Regions from separate parts of the Pseudoalteromonas sp. CR1 genome, predicted to be linked through region 1. Evidence: predicted binding sites of a transcription regulator. Region 1 holds the regulator's gene; the other holds the start of a gene.
The links. The regulator NrdR, encoded in region 1, represses ribonucleotide reductase genes. The targets are predictions, from matches to a motif close to AAACACNANATNTNGTGTTT.
Positions count from the first base shown of each region.

Region 2: the regulator NrdR is predicted to act here: its motif matches at 3,726-3,745, upstream of nrdA (class 1a ribonucleoside-diphosphate reductase subunit alpha).

Region 1 is NZ_JAHXRM010000019.1:17,028-22,565, forward strand. Features, by position in the region: gene nusB (transcription antitermination factor NusB) at 1-311, opposite strand, end outside; gene ribE (6,7-dimethyl-8-ribityllumazine synthase) at 327-791, opposite strand; gene ribBA (bifunctional 3,4-dihydroxy-2-butanone-4-phosphate synthase/GTP cyclohydrolase II) at 891-2,003, opposite strand; gene KZZ04_RS15400 (riboflavin synthase) at 2,033-2,686, opposite strand; gene ribD (bifunctional diaminohydroxyphosphoribosylaminopyrimidine deaminase/5-amino-6-(5-phosphoribosylamino)uracil reductase RibD) at 2,691-3,842, opposite strand; gene nrdR (transcriptional regulator NrdR) at 3,845-4,294, opposite strand; gene glyA (serine hydroxymethyltransferase) at 4,392-5,538, opposite strand, start outside.
Region 2 is NZ_JAHXRM010000018.1:28,789-34,326, reverse strand. Features, by position in the region: gene yfaE (class I ribonucleotide reductase maintenance protein YfaE) at 1-124, opposite strand, end outside; gene nrdB (class Ia ribonucleoside-diphosphate reductase subunit beta) at 124-1,254, opposite strand; gene nrdA (class 1a ribonucleoside-diphosphate reductase subunit alpha) at 1,320-3,602, opposite strand; gene KZZ04_RS15030 (HAD family hydrolase) at 4,015-4,695, opposite strand; gene ubiG (bifunctional 2-polyprenyl-6-hydroxyphenol methylase/3-demethylubiquinol 3-O-methyltransferase UbiG) at 4,695-5,405, opposite strand.

The DNA of each region.
Region 1 (5,538 bases):
ATAGCAACTTTATAAGGTACATCTTCACGAAACTTAAGTTCGTAGCTGCTTAAACGTAAAATTGCTCGCTCAACCATATCTAAGTCATCAAACGGACGTGTTAAATGAGGTGATACCGCTTCATCAAGTTGCTTATAATTAACAGCCACACCTGAGGCTAAATCTTTAAAGTATTCAACATCAATTTTGGTAACGTCGTTCTCGATCAACATTTGTTGTTCGATATCGGCAATTGCATTGCCGCTTAATTGCCAAGAATAAACGGCTTGAAGTGCTAAGATACGTGCTTTACGTCTTGCTGCTGGTTTCACAAAAATTCCTTAAACTTAAATTTTATCTAACACATTAACCATTTCAAGCGCACCTAAAGCAGCTTCGCCGCCTTTATTACCCATTTTGGTGCCTGCACGCTCAATAGCTTGCTCGATGCTTTCAGTAGTTAATACGCCAAATGCAACCGGTATATCATACTCTAGTGATACTTGCGCAAGACCTTTGTTTGATTCGCCAGCAACTAGGTCAAAGTGTGGTGTACCACCTCTGATCACTACGCCTAAAGCGATGATTGCATCATACTCTTTTTTTGCCGCAACGCGTTTTGCCGCTAAAGGTAATTCAACTGCACCCGGTACATAAATAACAGTAATATCGTCATCAGATACACCACCAGTACGTTTTAGCTCATCAACAGCGCCTTCAAGCAGGCTACTACCAATAAAGTCATTAAAACGAGAGATGACAATGGCAAATTTTTTGCCCGGAGCGTACTTATTACCTTCAATAATTTTCATTCGATAACCCTAAAAATAAGTTCAAGCGGTTGCGATTGCGCAAAAATTGCTGCGCATCATACCATAATAATAATGAAATAGCCTAGTTTAAGCGTTTGCCTATTGTGGCTCAATGTAATCAACAACTTCTAAGTGAAACCCCGAAAGTGCATGGTATTTTTTTGGCCTGCTCATTAAGCGCATTTGCTCTATACCTAAGTCTGCAAGAATTTGTGAGCCTACACCAACGGTACGAGATGTTCCTTGAAATTTACGCGGTGTAACATTTTCACCCGCGTCTGCAGCTGCAAATGCTTTTACTGTTGCTTCAAGCTCTTCAGTACTTTCCTGCTTACCCAAAATAACGAGCACACCCTCGTTTTTAGCAATGTATGCCATTGCATCAGATAAGCCCCAGCTTCTATCCGCACTTCGATCAGAAAGTAAGATATCGTTAAACGTACTTTGCAAATGCACACGTACCAACGTTGGTTCTTGCGCTTTAATTTCACCTTTGAGTAGTACGTAATGTAACTGACCGTCGATCGTATCTTTATAAGTTACTAAATCAAACTCACCATGCTCTGTCGGTAACTTACACTTAGCTACTTTTTCAATTGTGGTTTCGTTTAAATTACGGTATTCAATTAAATCAGCAATAGTGCCTATTTTTATATCGTGCTCTTTGGCAAAAATTTCTAAATCAGGGCGACGCGCCATAGTGCCATCTGCATTTAAAATTTCAACAATAACAGAAGACGCTTCAAGGCCCGCTAATCGCGCTAAATCACACCCTGCTTCTGTATGACCTGCGCGTGTTAACACCCCGCCTGGCTGCGCCATAATTGGGAAAATATGACCCGGCTGTACTATATCGCCAGGGACAGCACCTTTAGCAATTGCAGCTTGTACTGTGCGTGCCCTATCTGCTGCAGATATACCTGTAGTTACGCCTTTTGACGCTTCTATCGACATTGTAAAGTTAGTTGAAAACGCAGCACCGTTATTTTTAACCATTAGAGGCAAATCAAGTTGTTCACAACGCTCTTGTGTCATCGTTAAACAAATTAAACCGCGGCCATGAGTGGCCATAAAATTAATTGCCTCTGCACTGATATGCTCGGCAGCAATAATTAAATCACCTTCATTCTCTCTGTCTTCGTCGTCCATTAAAATGACCATTTTACCGGCTTTAATGTCGTCTATAATTTCTTGTGCGCTGTGTAAATTCATAAATTCGCTCGTGTAAGTTGTCAGTTTCGTTATTTAATAAAGCCCGCTTTTGCGAGTAAGCTCATTGATATGTCTGCGCCGGTTGGCTGCTCAGCGCCTTTAATAAGACGCTCTAAATAACGTGCAATTTGATCGACCTCTAAATTAACTTGGGTGCCGACTTTAAAGTCGGCAATCGTTGTTTGACCACTGGTGTGCGGCACAATTGTTAATTTAAATTTATTACCCTCTACAGCGTTAACTGTCAGGCTTATACCATCAATACATACCGATCCTTTGTAAGGTATGTATTTCATTAAACTTTCATCGGTTGTAAGCCAATATTCAGTCGCTCTCGCATTTGGTGTAATTGCAGCAATGGTTGCAATACCATCAACATGACCAGACACTAAATGCCCACCTAAACGCGAAACCGGTTGCATGGCTTTTTCAAGGTTAACCGTTTGCCCTATTGAATAATGCGCAAAACCAGTTAAATGAATTGTTTCGTTAGATAAATCAGCACTAAAGCCATCAATATGTTTATCAACTACGGTTAAACATACACCATTTGTTGCAATACTATCGCCCAGCTTCACGTCACTCATATCAAGGTCGGCGCTTTGAATGCGAATGGCTAAGTCGCCTTGTTTTTTTTGTAATAAAGCAATTTTGCCTGTGGCTTCTATTATCCCAGTAAACATAGCGCTACTCTTCTTTGTTAAGTGATTTTAGTGAGTGCTTTTTTAACGCATTGATACGCAAATCGTCACCAACACGCACACACTCATTAAAGGATAAATCGATAGTATCTTGCATACTCGTCAATTCAGGGAAGTTTACTAAACTTTTAGCATCATAGCCCATCAGTTTTGGTGCGATATAAAAAACATACTCGTCAATTAAATCAAGCTCGGTCATTTTCCCCGCAAGGGTTGCCCCAGCCTCAAGCCATATATTATTAAATTGATGCTTAGCGAGTGTTTGTAATACATCGGTTAAATCAACCTTACCCTGTTGCTCACGCACCGCTATGTGCTTAACAAAATGCGGCCACAGAGTCGATTTATCAACCTCGGTGGTAAAAATTATTACTGGGTGCGCTATTTTAAATAGCGCAAGGTTGGGTGTTAACCTATTTTGCGAGTCTATTATAACACGCACTGGCTGGCGAAGCGGTAAGTTGGTCGGTAATGAATACGGTAATTCGCTTTGCCGAACATTGAGTTTTGCATCATCAACAAGAACCGTATCGGCCCCCGTTAAAATGGCACAGCTTTGAGCGCGGTATAGCTGCACATCTTTTCGTGCAGCAGGACCTGTGATCCACTTACTTTTTCCATTTTTTAGCGCTGTTTTACCGTCTATACTGGCTGCTAATTTGCAGGTTACGTAAGGAAGCCCTTGCTCCATTCGCTTAAAAAAACCAAGATTTAATGCGCGAGCCTGTTGTTCAAGCAATCCATAAGCGACTTCTATTCCAGCATCGCTCAGTATTTTAAGGCCTTTGCCTGCCACTTCTGGGTTGGTATCAACCATGGCAGCAATCACCTTTTTAATACCCGCAGCCTTGAGCCCTTCTGCACAGGGCGGCGTGCGCCCATAATGACTACAAGGTTCAAGTGTTACATAGGCGGTTGCACCCTTTGCTTTTTCACCGGCCACAGCAAGGGCATTTACCTCGGCATGCCCTTGCCCTGCTAATTGATGAAACCCTTCACCAATTATTTGATTATCTTTTACAAGTACACAGCCAACATTAGGATTAGGCGTTGTGGTAAATCGTCCTTTTTTAGCAAGCTCAATAGCACGCGCCATATATAGTTTATCATGCTCAGTAAATACGACTTGGCTGCTCACAATTATTCCCCTAAACGGGCAATTTCTTCGCCAAACTCGCGTATATCTTCGAACGAGCGATACACAGACGCAAACCTTACATAAGCTACTTTATCAAGTTTTTTAAGCGCCTCCATAATACATTCTCCCACCAAATGGCTCGAAATTTCTCGCTCACCCGTTGCACGTAATTGTGATTTAATTATATTTACCACTTCATCAACTTGCTCTGTGCTAACAGGGCGCTTTTCAAGTGCACGATTTAAGCCATTAAGTAACTTATCTTCATTAAAGGGTTCTCGGCTTCCGTCTTGTTTAACAACACGGGGCATAACCAGCTCAGCCCCTTCAAACGTCGTAAAACGTTCGTGGCAATCGTTACATTCTCGACGACGGCGAACTTGATGACCACCGCCAACAAGGCGCGAATCTATAACTTTGGTGTCTTTTGCTGTACAAAATGGGCAATGCATAAATCAAGGTATCCGTTTTAAAAACAAAAAAGCCGCTAAAAAGCGGCTTTTATAATAACATGTTTACTTATGTGATCTAAATTACCGTTTTACTTTGTTAAGCGTAAACAGGTAGTTTTGCACAAATAGCTTTCACTTTTTCTTTTACTTGTGCTTGTACAGATTCATCAGCAATATTGTCTAGTACATCACAGATCCAGCCAGCAAGCTCTTTAGATTCTGCCTCTTTAAAACCACGACGTGTGATTGCAGGAGAACCAATACGCAAGCCAGAGGTTACAAAAGGAGAACGCGGATCATTAGGTACTGAGTTTTTGTTAACCGTAATATTCGCATTGCCAAGCGCTGCATCAGCATCTTTACCAGTGATATCTTTATCGATTAAATCAAGTAAAAATAGGTGATTGTCTGTTTTACCAGAAACAACTTTATAGCCGCGCTCTTGTAGCACGCTAACCATTGCTTGCGCATTTTTAACAACTTGTGTTTGGTATTCTTTAAATTCTGGTTGAAGAGCTTCTTTAAATGCCACTGCTTTTGCAGCAATAACGTGACATAAAGGACCACCTTGGCCACCAGGGAATACTGCACTGTTAAGCTTTTTGTAGATTGCTTCGTCGCCACATGCAGAAATAATTAAACCACCACGAGGGCCCGCTAATGTTTTATGCGTTGTTGTAGTAACAACATGTGCATATGGTACAGGGCTTGGGTAAACACCCGCCGCAATTAAACCTGCAACATGCGCCATATCAACAAATAAATAAGCATCTACTTTGTCTGCAATTTCACGGAACTTAGCCCAATCAACAATGCCTGAATAAGCAGAAAAACCTGCAATAATCATTTTTGGTTTGTGCTCTAGTGCTAACGCTTCAACTTGTGCGTAATCAATTTCACCCGTTTCTTCATTTAGGCCGTACTGAATTGCATTGTACGTTTTACCTGAAAAGTTAACGTGTGAACCATGAGTTAGATGGCCACCATGCGCTAGGCTCATGCCTAAAACAGTGTCTAGCGGGCTTAATAATGCTTGAAAAACAGCTGCGTTTGCTTGAGAGCCAGCATGCGGCTGAACGTTTGCGTAATCAGTACCAAATAATTCGTTTGCACGGTCAATCGCTAATTGCTCGACCACGTCTACATGCTCACAGCCACCGTAGTAACGCTTACCAGGATAACCTTCCGCATATTTGTTAGTAAGTTGAGAACCCTGTGCTTCAAGTACGCGTGGGCTACAGTAG
Region 2 (5,538 bases), on a different contig from region 1:
ATTGATAAGCAACATCTATTTTTTGAGATTCTAAGCAGTGTAAAAGAGAGGGGCAGCCAGGGCTATATTCAATGCGCTGGCTGTTTTCTGCAAGTGTTACACTTGCAGTCGTTTCATTGCTCATTATAAATCAAAGTCACCAAATTCAGCTGCATCAACTTGTGAGTCTATTTGACCTACAAGGTATGAACTGATTTCAGCTTCTTGTGGCGCAACTTGAACATTATCAGATACTAGCCATGAATTAATCCATGGAATAGGGTTACTGTTGTTTTCAAATTGAGCCGGTAAGCCAATAGCAGTCATACGTGCATTAGTAATGTATTCAACATACTGACATAAAATATGCTTGTTTAAACCAATCATTGACCCATCTTTGAATAGGTATTCTGCCCATTCTTTCTCTTGCTCAGCAGCTTGTACAAACATTTTAATTGCTTCGTCGCGACATTGGGCTGCAACAATTGCCATTTCTGGGTCGTCTTTACCATCTTGCATGATATTTAAAATATGCTGTGTGCCAGAAAGGTGAAGTGCCTCATCACGTGCAATTAGCTTGATAATTTTAGCATTACCTTCCATCAGTTCACGCTCAGCAAATGCAAACGAACACGCAAAGCTGACATAAAAACGAATTGCCTCAAGAATGTTTACCGACATCATCGCGAGGTAAAGTTTCTTTTTAAGTTCGAATAAATTAACAACCACTGTTTTACCATTAATTTCGTGCTTGCCTTCACCGTAAAGATTGTAAAGTGAAACAGAGTTAATTAAGTCATCGTAGTAAGTTGTTACTGCATCGGCGCGTTCGCTAATTTTATCGTTACTAACTATGTCATCAAAAATAAGTTCTGGTGATTGTGTTACGTTACGAATAATGTGGGTGTATGAACGGCTGTGAATTGTTTCACTAAATGCCCACGTTTCTATCCACGTTTCTAGCTCTGGAATAGACACAATAGGAAGCAAGGCAACGTTAGGAGAGCGACCTTGTACACTATCGAGTAATGTTTGGTATTTTAAATTACTTAAAAATATGTGTTTTTCATGCTCTGGTAGCGCCTGAAAATCTAAACGGTCTTTACTCACATCGACTTCTTCTGGTCGCCAAAAGAAAGACAATTGCTTTTCTATTAACTTTTCAAAAATAGGATATTTTTGTTGATCGTAACGCGATACGTTAACGGTCTGGCCAAAAAACATTGGCTCTTGCATTTGGTTATTATGATTACGACTAAAAGTAGTATAAGACATGTTTATCACTCAAAAAACTATCAGAACAAAGCGGGCTGTATGCCCGCTTAAGATAAAATTAACGACTATATTTTACACGCGCCGCCTGCACAATCGTCATCTTCCACTTCTGGAGTGTCGTCTTGTGCATCAGATGCGCCATCACGGGTATTATGGTAATACAAAGTTTTGACACCCAATTTGTAGGCGCTAAGTAAGTCTTTTAATAAGACTTTCATAGGTACTTTACCGCCTTCAAATTTATTTGGATCATAATTTGTGTTTGCAGAAATAGTTTGGTCTACAAATTTTTGCATGATACCCACAAGCTGTAGGTAACCATCATTAGAAGGAATGTCCCAAAGTAACTCGTAGTTGTCTTTTAAACGTTCGTACTCAGGTACAACTTGTTTTAAAATACCATCTTTGCTTGCTTTAACACTAATGTGACCACGTGGCGGCTCAATACCATTTGTCGCGTTTGAGATTTGCGATGACGTTTCTGATGGCATTAATGCACTGAGTGTAGAGTTACGCATACCGTGTTCTTGTATACTTTTACGCAATGCATCCCAATCAAGGTGCAGTGGCTCATCACAAATTTTATCTAAGTCTGTTTTATACGTATCTGTTGGCATAATACCTTGAGAGTACGTTGTTTCGTTAAATTTAGGACATGCACCACGTTCTTTTGCAAGTTCGTTTGACGCTTTCATCAAGTAGTACTGAATCGCTTCGAATGTTTTGTGTGTTAGTGCATTTGCACTGCCGTCTGAATAACGCTTACCATTTTTGGCTAAGTAGTAGGCGTAGTTAATTACGCCTATTCCTAACGTACGGCGTCCCATCGTTGCATTTTTAGCAGCAGGTACCGGGTAGTCTTGGAAATCGAGTAAATTATCGAGTGCACGCACTGCTAGTTCAGCAAGTTCTTCTAGTTCATCTAATGACTCAAGCGCACCAAGGTTAAATGCAGACAGTGTACATAATGCAATTTCGCCTTCTTCATCGTTAACGTTGTTAAGCGGTTTTGTCGGTAATGCAATTTCTAAACATAAGTTAGACTGACGTATTGGCGCTACTTTCGCTATAAACGGGCTGTGTGTATTACAGTGATCAACGTTTTGTAAGTATATTCGGCCAGTACTTGCACGCTCTTGTGCGAACACAGAGAACAACTCAATTGCTTTAATACGCTTTTTACGAATAGAGTCGTCTTGTTCGTATTTAACGTATAACGCATCAAATTCGTCTTGGTCTTCAAAAAACGCATCATAAAGACCCGGTACGTCTGATGGGCTAAATAACGTGATATAATCGTCTTTAATTAAACGAGAATACATTAATTTATTAAACTGTACGCCATAATCTAAGTGACGAACGCGGTTGTCATCAACACCACGGTTATTTTTAAGAACTAAAAGGTTTTCTACTTCTAAGTGCCATAGAGGATAGAATAAAGTTGCTGCGCCACCACGTACGCCACCTTGCGAACAACTTTTAACAGCTGTTTGAAAGTGCTTGTAAAAAGGAATACAGCCAGTGTGGTACGCTTCGCCGTTACGAATGTGGCTTCCTAATGCGCGAATGCGACCCGCATTAATACCTATACCAGCACGTTGAGAAACGTATTTTACTATAGCCGATGACGTAGCATTGATTGAATCTAGGCTATCGCCACATTCAATAAGCACACATGAGCTGAACTGGCGAGTTGGCGTGCGAACACCCGCCATGATTGGCGTAGGTAATGAAATTTTAAATAGCGATACCGCATCATAAAAGCGCTTTATATATGAAACACGTGTTTCTCGTGGGTAATCTGCAAATAAGCTTGCAGCGACTAAAATATATAAAAACTGCGCACTTTCATATATTTCACCCGTTACACGATTTTGAACTAGATATTTACCTTCTAATTGTTTAACTGCAGCGTAGCTAAAATTTAGATCACGAGAATGGTCTAGGTATTCGTTTAATTCATCAAATTCTTGTTCTGTGTAGTCAGCGAGTAAATGTGCGTCATAGCGCTTATCGCCAACCATTTTTGTTACATGGTCAAATAAACGCGGAGGCTCAAATTTACCATATGCTTTTTTACGTAAGTGGAATACAGCTAAACGTGCAGCAAGGTATTGGTAATCAGGTGATTCTTTAGAAATCTGATCGGCAGCCGCTTTAATAATCGTTTCGTGAATATCTTTAGTACGAATACCATCATAAAATTGAATATGTGACTTTAATTCAACCTGAGAAACCGAAACGTTATTTAAACCTTCGGCGGCCCATTCTATAACGCGATGGATCTTATCAAGATCAAGAGGCTCTTTGCGCCCGTCACGTTTGCTTACAGATAACTGTTGGTTCATAGCTTTGCCTGTATTCCTTGGGGATAATGTATTTTTGACCAATGTTGTACGTCTCAAAAAGAGAAGTAGTGCTCATTTTTTATAAGTTTTACCAAATCAGGTAAATTTAATTGAATAACATTTGGCCACAATATCTGGTGTTGTTCAATTTAGAGATCACAAGATAGTGTGGTCTGAGTTGATTTGCAAGGGGCATAATTGCCCCTATTTGTGGATAACGTTGGGATAACGTAATTGTGTTAGTAGGCATTAACCTTTGATCATTCATTTGAGTTGAAATTTTTAAAAATCAACTCAGGATCGACTAAATTTACACATTTTGAAAATAAATTTCGCCTGCTTTTTTTATCATCAAGCTTTGTGTATAAAGTGTCACAATCACAACATATAGTGTTTATATCTATAATTGGCACTATATATGGTTAAATGCGTCAATAGGGCTATACCAGTTAAAATCAGCTTTCCAAGTCAATGCTTCTGACTCACTTGGAATGTAACCCCACAAAGCAGTCGCTGTGGGCATACCTGCTGCTTTACCTGCCTGAATATCACGCTCAGCATCACCTATGTATAAACAGCGAGCTGGTATCACGTCCATGAGTTTAGCGCAATGAAGTAAAGGCATCGGAGAGGGTTTAGCTTCTTCAAGGGTGTCTCCGCTAATTATAACCGAAGCATTTTTTAAAGCGGGGATCGCAGCGACTAGCGGCTCGGTTAAAAAACCGGGCTTGTTTGTCATGATCCCCCATTTGATCTTTTTGTGATCAAGTGCAATGAGTAGTGGTTCAATACCGGCAAAACAGTGGGTATGCTTTGCAATGTTTTGTGCATAGTTATCGACCAGTTGCTTTATCAATTGTGATTGTGCAAGAGAGGGCCATAACTCTTTAAAGCCAGCTTCTAATAATGCTGCTGCACCATTAGACGCTGCTGGACGATATACCTCACTGGTTACTTCAGTAGTTTCATTTGCACGCAGTACACTATTAAGAGCAGCGCCTAAATCGTCAGCTGTGTCGAGTAACGTCCCGTCTAAATCAAACAAAAATGCATCATATTGATAAAGTGCTGAAGGTAACTGTCCGCTTTTCATTACACCAACTTCTCAAAATGAAGAATATAGTTAACACTAACATCACTATTGAGTGTGTACTGTTTAGAAAAGGGGTTATACGAGAGCCCTGAGCTTGCACGTACTTTTAAGCCCGCTTCTTCGGCCCATGAAATTAGTTGTGCAGGTTTTATAAACTTATTATGGTCGTGTGTTCCATCAGGAACCATTTTCAATAGTTTTTCAGCACCTACAATGGCAAACAAGTAGGCCTTAGGAGTTTTGTTAAGGGTAGAAAAAAAAACGTCAGCACCGGGTTTTGCAAGTTTAGCAACCGCTTGAATAATCGAAGCAGGGTCGGGGACGTGTTCGAGCATTTCCATACAGGTAACGACATCAAAGCGCTCAGGGTGCTCATCAGCAAATTGTTCAGCAGGTACTTTTATATATTCAACGGGTACATTTGTTTCTAAGCTGTGCAACTTGGCGACAGTTAAAGGCTCTTGCCCCATATCAATGCCTGTTACTTTGGCTCCCATACGTGCCATGCTTTGGCTTAAAATACCGCCACCGCAGCCCACATCGAGTGTTTCTTTGTCAAATAAGCCTTGAGCTTTATTTGCAATAAAATCTAGGCGTAACGGGTTAATTTCGTGTAAGGGTTTAAACTCACCCTCTAAATCCCACCAACGCTCTGCGATGGCTTCAAACTTTGCTATTTCTGCGTGATCTACATTTTGATGTTCGGTCATAAAATACTTCCTCGTCAATCTGAGGCCATTATATAGGCCTAAATTCATAAATCGCAAAGTTTTGCGCCTGTAAATTAAAATTAATTGTGATAGCATGTCCGTTAGTAATAATAACAATACTCTTTAAAACCCA